DNA from 2 places in the Gordonia sp. NPDC058843 genome. Region 2 is predicted to be linked to the other one. Evidence: riboswitches for the same ligand, from Rfam matches in the RefSeq annotation. Region 2 holds a riboswitch; the other holds the start of a gene.
The links. Region 2 has a riboswitch for cyclic di-AMP ahead of ACFW3F_RS05890 (transglycosylase family protein). Riboswitches for the same ligand answer to the same signal wherever they lie in the genome.
Positions count from the first base shown of each region.

Region 1: another riboswitch for cyclic di-AMP. It lies ahead of ACFW3F_RS11560 (C40 family peptidase); the one in region 2 lies ahead of ACFW3F_RS05890 (transglycosylase family protein).

Region 1 covers NZ_JBHYNC010000013.1:67,660-70,862, forward strand. Annotated here, with positions in the region: gene ACFW3F_RS11550 (DEDD exonuclease domain-containing protein) at 1-675, opposite strand, end outside; gene ACFW3F_RS11555 (hypothetical protein) at 921-1,151, shown strand; cyclic di-AMP (ydaO/yuaA leader) riboswitch at 1,259-1,489, shown strand; gene ACFW3F_RS11560 (C40 family peptidase) at 1,506-2,189, shown strand; gene ACFW3F_RS11565 (NlpC/P60 family protein) at 2,421-3,203, shown strand, end outside.
Region 2 covers NZ_JBHYNC010000005.1:178,364-181,566, forward strand. Annotated here, with positions in the region: gene ACFW3F_RS05885 (FUSC family protein) at 1-424, opposite strand, end outside; gene ACFW3F_RS05890 (transglycosylase family protein) at 593-1,213, opposite strand; cyclic di-AMP (ydaO/yuaA leader) riboswitch at 1,220-1,437, opposite strand; gene ACFW3F_RS05895 (MoaD/ThiS family protein) at 1,663-1,911, opposite strand; gene moaA (GTP 3',8-cyclase MoaA) at 1,923-3,011, opposite strand; gene ACFW3F_RS05905 (flavin reductase family protein) at 3,025-3,203, opposite strand, start outside.

The sequences.
Region 1 (3,203 bases), on a different contig from region 2:
CGCGATGCCCTGGTTCCCGACCCGTTCGAGAAGTCGGTGGAACACCTCAACCGTGGCGCGCGCGTCGTCGAGGGCCCGGTGCGTGGGACGCACCGAGACGGCGAACAGGTCGGCGAGGGCGCTGAGTTTGACCGTAGGCGCCTCGTCGCGCGTGAGGATGCGCCGGGCCATGGTCACCGTGCACAGGCTCAGGCTGAACGTCCACGGCAGCTGGAGGCGGATCGCGTTCTGGCGCAGGAAACCCATGTCGAAGCGGGCGTTGTGCGCCACCAGGATCGAACCGCGGGCGAACTCGAAGAACGCGGGCAGCACCGACTCGATCCGCGGTGCGTCGGTCAGCATCGCGGTGGTGATGCCGGTGAGGGTGACGATCTGGGGCGGGATCGGACGACCGGGGTCGACCAGGGTGGCGAACTCGCCGATGACCTCACCGCCGCGGATCTTGACCGCGCCGATCTCGGTGATCCGGTCACGGGCCGGGTCCGACCCGGTGGTCTCGAGGTCGACGACGACGAGGGTCGTGTCGAAGAGGGAGCGGTCGCTGAACTCGTTCGACGTCTCGCCCGTGGCCACCTGATCGGCGGCCTCCAGGTCGGCGAAGGTGAGCTGCCCCGCGGGGGAGCCGTCCACGCTGGTCTGCGTCACCCGGCGAACACTAGTTCGATCCACTGACATCACGACGCCGACGCACCGACTGCTCGGCGTGTGGCTCGTGTGACTGCTGTGTCGATCGCTGTTCGACGGACTTGTCGGTGGGCGCCCCTAGTCTCCACCTGGACGTGAGAAATGCGGTGCTCTCACGGTCACAAGGACCCGTACGAGGGCCGACACGGCCCCACCCCGTCAGATGAGATGGAGATCACACTATGTACGTCGACTGCGCGCGCTGCCCGGCTCGTCCCGTCGCTTGCGACGGGTGCATGATGACGGTGCTGTTTGGCGGCCCGAGCTGGGACGATATGCCGGACGAAGGTGGAGTTTCGGTAACGACTGCGACTGCCGACGCCGACGCCGAACTCGACCTCGCAATCGACGTTCTGCAGGCTGCTGCAATGGTGACGAGTGGTGCTGCACGATCTGCAAGATCGGCCAAAACTGCAGTTCAGGGCACAGATCAGCGTGCCTCTCTCACGGTGCTGCGGGCCGGTTGAAAATCGGGCGAGGTTTGGCTGTCAGTCGCCTAGTGGACAGAGCGCATCCGATTTCGTAACCTTTCTGAGACCTTTGCGGAGCGTCCCGCTTCAACAGAAGTGGTCCGCAGTAGTCACCGCTCAATCGCCCTCGCGGCGAACCGGGGAACCACAACCTTCGGGCGGGCTCGTCGGAGCGCATCATCACTGATGTCTCTCGCGCGAATCCGTTCCGAATCGGGGTGAATCGCGTTGCCATGCATGAGTGTCCAGTGGATGCCTCATGTTCGAAAACGTGTAGGGCCACTCTTCCGGCCCGAACCCGACAGCTAACTCGGTCGGCGGTAGAGGAAGATCTGAAGGAGAACTCGCTTCGTGGCCAAACATCGTTTGGAACAGCCCAACCGCGGCAGCACGGTCGCCAAGAAGGCGGTGATCGCCGGATCGATCACGCTCGGTTCGCTCGCCGCAGCTGCCGGCCCTGCGCTCGCCGCCCCGGTCCACACCCCGCTGGGCACTTTCGAGATCCCGGCCCTGCCCGGTGCGAAGGCCCCCGAGGCCAAGCCGGCGCCTGAGGCCACGCCTGTGAAGAAGTCGCCCGCGGCCACGGTCGAGATCCCCAACCTGGGACAGTTCACCGTGCCGGGCATCGCGCCGGACCAGATCCCGCAGCAGTTCCGCCCCCAGGGTGGCGCTCCGCTCGGCCAGCCGCAGCTGACCGCGGGTGAGAAGGCCGTCAAGGCCGCCGAGAGCAAGATCGGCTCGCCCTACTCCTACGGCTCCGCCGGCCCCAACGCATTCGACTGCTCGGGTCTCGTCTACTGGTCCTACAAGCAGGCCGGCAAGACCGTCCCGCGCGACAGCTACGGCCAGCTCGGTGGCGGACGCGCAGTGTCCTACTCCGACGCCAAGCCCGGCGACGTCATGATCTTCAACGGTGGCGGCCACGCCGGCATCTACGTCGGCAACGGACAGTTCGTCCACTCGTCCAACTACGGCACCCCGGTCAAGCGTGACGCCGTCAAGGAATGGACCCTGACGGGTATCCGTCGGTACTGACGACAACCGAACCACGAGAGCAGACTGAGCACGAGGGTCACCGAACGGGGGTATCGCGATCTGCGATCCGCCCGAATCGGTCCAGGGGTACTGCGGGCCGCCCTAGGGTGGTCGTCGGGGGCCGGGACTGCTCGCAGATCGACAAGCACACACGAGGGAGTGGGTACGACCGTGCTGATCGGGGAGGAACGGGCGCGCGCGACGCGACCACGTCTGCGTTCGGGTCCGCTGATGCTCGCAATCTGTGTCCTGACGGCGCTGGCAACGCTCGTCCCGACCGTTTCCGGTGGAATCGGTGACGCCCATGCGGTTCCGGCACGGTCGGCCGACCAGTTGCTCGACCGCTACAAGAAGCTGGGCATCGACGCCGAGAAGACCACCGAGGCGATGCACAACGCCAAGATCGAGTACGACAAGCAACGGGGGATCGTCGCGTCGGCCAAGAAGGCCGCGGCGGAGGCGCAGCAGACGCTCAACACCAGCCGTGCTCAGCTCGCGGTGCACCAGAACCGGGTCGATGCGATCGTCCGCGCCAGTTACCAGGGCGCGCGGGTCAGCGGGCTCTACGCAGTGATGGTGAGCGACTCCCCGCAGGCGCTTCTCGACCAGATGTCGGGCCTCGACATGATCTCGCGTCAGGCGTCGGTGGACCTGACCGCCATCAAGAAGGTGCGGGCACGCACCGCCATCGCCAAGAAGGACGCCGAGCAGACGGCCGTGGCCGCCTCCGAGGCGGTTTCGCGCGCCGAACGGGTTCGCGGTGACCTGCAGACCAAGCAGGCCGATCTGCAGCTCCAGGCGATCCAGATCCGGTCGATCTACAAGTCCATGACCGGCAAGCAGCTGGCTGCGCTGCGCGGTCCGACCTTCGACTTCGATCCGCGACTGGTGCCCAAGGGCACCGCCGCCGGACTGATCGCCACGCACGCCGCGCTGACCCGGATCGGGGATCCGTACGTGTGGGGCGCGACCGGACCGAGTTCGTTCGACTGCTCGGGACTCATGGTGTGGGCC
Region 2 (3,203 bases):
AGAACAGGGTTGTGAGCGTCACCGCCGTAGAAGTATCGGGGTAACTGAGTCCGACTCCGACCATCGGGATCACGAGGGTGGACAGCAGCGCACCGATCCGCGTGTTCGCACCTCGGATCCACAGCGCCACCGCGGCGATGCAGAATGCCGCGATCCCGATGACGGCGGCTGCCGGGGTGGAGGAGACCGCGGAACCGAGGGCCATGGGGATGCCGAGCAGGAAACCGGAGGTCAGGAGGGCGATTCGGCGTCGGCGCGGCGCGGCGATGCCGAGAGCTGCGGCAGGGAGCAATCCGACTGCGAGAGCTGCGCCTTTCTGCACGTCGTACAGGGTGACAGCTGCGGCAGGTAGTGCGGCGACGAAGACGATGGCGGCCGGCCACCACTGCCAGTTGACGGCGGGTGGCGCGGTGGTCTCAGGCACTGGCACTGGCTGAGGCGGTTTCGGGCATGCGGTCCTGCATCACGACGTCGGGGACTCCGGTGGCAGCTTGTCGTCGAATGGGCCCCGACAATTGGAAAAGGGCCCCGCACGGATGAATCATCGTGCGGGGCCCTTCGTCTGTGTCCCGGATCAGGCGTTAGGCAGCGATCAGGGGTTGGGCAGCAGGTGCTTGTTGTCGTTGAACAGCTTGATCTGGTCCTGGTTCAGCGACACACCGCTGTCCTTGGCCGCCTGCCAGAGGTTCTTGACCTCGGGGCTGACGCCGGCCTCGGTGAGGGCGTCGGTGACCTGCTTGGCGACGTCCTCGGTCGTCTTGGCCAGGTCAACGCTGCCGTTACCGCCGGGGAGGACCGGGGCGATCTCACGCGGGGTGTCGGTCGGCGCGCTGCGCGGGGTCGAACCCGAGAGGCCGGTGCCGCAGGTGGGCCATGCGCCCTTGCCCTGCGAACCGAGCACACGCTCGGCGACGACGATCTGCTCCTCGCGGGAGGCCTGATCGGCGGTCGGGGCGAACTCGCCGCCACCGTGGCCGGACCAGGTGCTCGGCGCGAACTGGAGGCCGCCGTGGTAGCCGTTGCCGGTCGCGATGGCCCAGTTGCCACCGGATTCGCACTGCGCGACCTGGTTCCATTCGGCGTCGGTGGCCGCATTGGCGGTGCCGGTGCCCAGGAGGGCTGCTCCGCCGCCGAGGACTGCGCCGGTGAGGGCGACCTTTGTGATGGTCTTGGCGGCCGTGCTGGTCGTCTGCTTGCGATGACGTCCGGACATGTATGTGTTTCCTCTCTCCACGCGCCTACGAAGTCAGCTGTCGGGTTCGAGCGAGAGGTGCTCGGTCTCGGGTCGTCGTGGTGGTTGCCGCGACTTCCGGGACTTAACCCCGAGGACACCTGGTGTGGTGCCCGGTCTCAGGGGATGAGGTTTGGGTCCCCCGTCCTCGTTCCTAGATTGCTTGTCGTTCCCACCGGCGGAACGAGGCTCGGCGCGGCCGGTGGGACGTTATGTCTTGGTTGCTGTGTCGTGACCTCCGAGGAGGACGTCTCGAACAGTACGTCGTTCGTTGGACTGAATCACCTGCTTGCGCGCAAGCGATTTTCGGCCCGGATCCGGGTCTCTCGACCCACTTCGGCCGTCATCGCAGTTCAACGGGTTAGTGGCCGTCCCGTGCCCATCCTGTTACCCCGCCGTTATGTGACAAAGGTCACAAGCACTTTGTGGCGTCAGCCACCGGCGAACGGGGGGAGGACGTCGAGTGTCGTGCACGTACCGAGCGGGCGCGCCCGGTCGGAGAACGCGATCTCGTCACGCAAGTAGGAACAGCGTTCGAGAACCGTCGCGAGGGAAGGGTTTCCGGCGGCGAGGGTGTGCTCGAGGACGCCGAGGGTGGTCGACGGGTCGATCTCGACGACCCGCTCCTCGGCGCCGGCCGCGGCACGCGCGGCAGCGAAGAAACGAACGGTGAGCTGCATCGGACGCGAGCCTAGCCGCCGATCGCCGACATCGGTCGGTCCGGCTGGCGGAAGCCCGCGACGTTCACCTCGTGGCCGGCTGCCTTGGCCCAGGTGTTCGCGCGCCACAACCGGGCGATCGCGGCGTCGACGTCGGAGTCCGGCAGCGTGCGCAGGGCGGCCCGCACATCTGTCTCCGACGTCGCGAACAAGCAGTTGCGCAACGACCCGTCCGCGGTGAGCCGGGTGCGGTCGCAGTCCCCGCAGAACGGGCGGGTGACCGACGCGATGACTCCCACCCGCGCGGGACCGGTCGGCCCCTCGTGACCGTCCACGAGCCACGTGGCGGCCGGTGCGCTACCGCGCGGCGCCGGATCGGGCAGCAGCGTGAATCGCTCACGCAACGTCGCGAGGATCTCGTCGGCGGTCACCATCCGCGTGCGCTGCCACGCGTGATCGGCGTCGAGGGGCATCTGCTCGATGATCCGCAACTCGTAACCGTGCTCGAGGCAGTGGGCGAGGAGGTCGGGGACGCCGGGGAGATCGGCGCGCTCGGGCACGACCGCGTTGACCTTCACGGGGTCGAGGCCCGCGCGTCGTGCTGCCGCGAGGCCGTCGAGGACGTCGTGCAGCCGGTCGCGGCGGGTGATCTCGGCGAAGCGTGCCGGATCGATGGTGTCCAGCGAGACGTTGATGCGGTCCAGGCCGGCTTCGACCAGGCCCTCGACCCGCCTGGGCAAGCCGAGTCCGTTCGTTGTCATCGCGATCTCGGGGGCCTGCGGGAGGCCGGCCACGGCCGCGATGATGTCCTCCAGGTCGCGCCGCAGCAGTGGCTCCCCGCCGGTGAATCGGATGCGCTCGATACCCAGATCGCGGACCGCCACGGTGAGCACCCGGATCAGTTCGTCGGTGGAGAGCACCTGGTCGGTGGGCATCCAGTCGAGACCCTCGGCGGGCATGCAATACGAGCAGCGAAGATTGCAGCGGTCGGTGACAGAGACCCGGAGATCCTTCGCGACGCGGCCGAACGTGTCACGCAGCGGACCATCGGACGGCGCGTCGGAAGCCGCCGCGTTCCGCGGGGAATGCGGCAGAGGCAGTCCGAGACCGACCGTGTTCATGCTGCGGGGAGACTCACTTCCGGTTGGGGTCCTTGCGCGCCTCGAGGGCACGGAAGGTGCTGGCGTGGAAGACCAGGGGCTCCACGTCCGGTTCGGCGCGCAGGGTCTCGATCTCCAGGAGGACGACGGTGTGGTCGCCGGCCTGGATCTCGTTGTGGATCGTGCACGACAGGTGCGCGGCGGCGTCGGGTA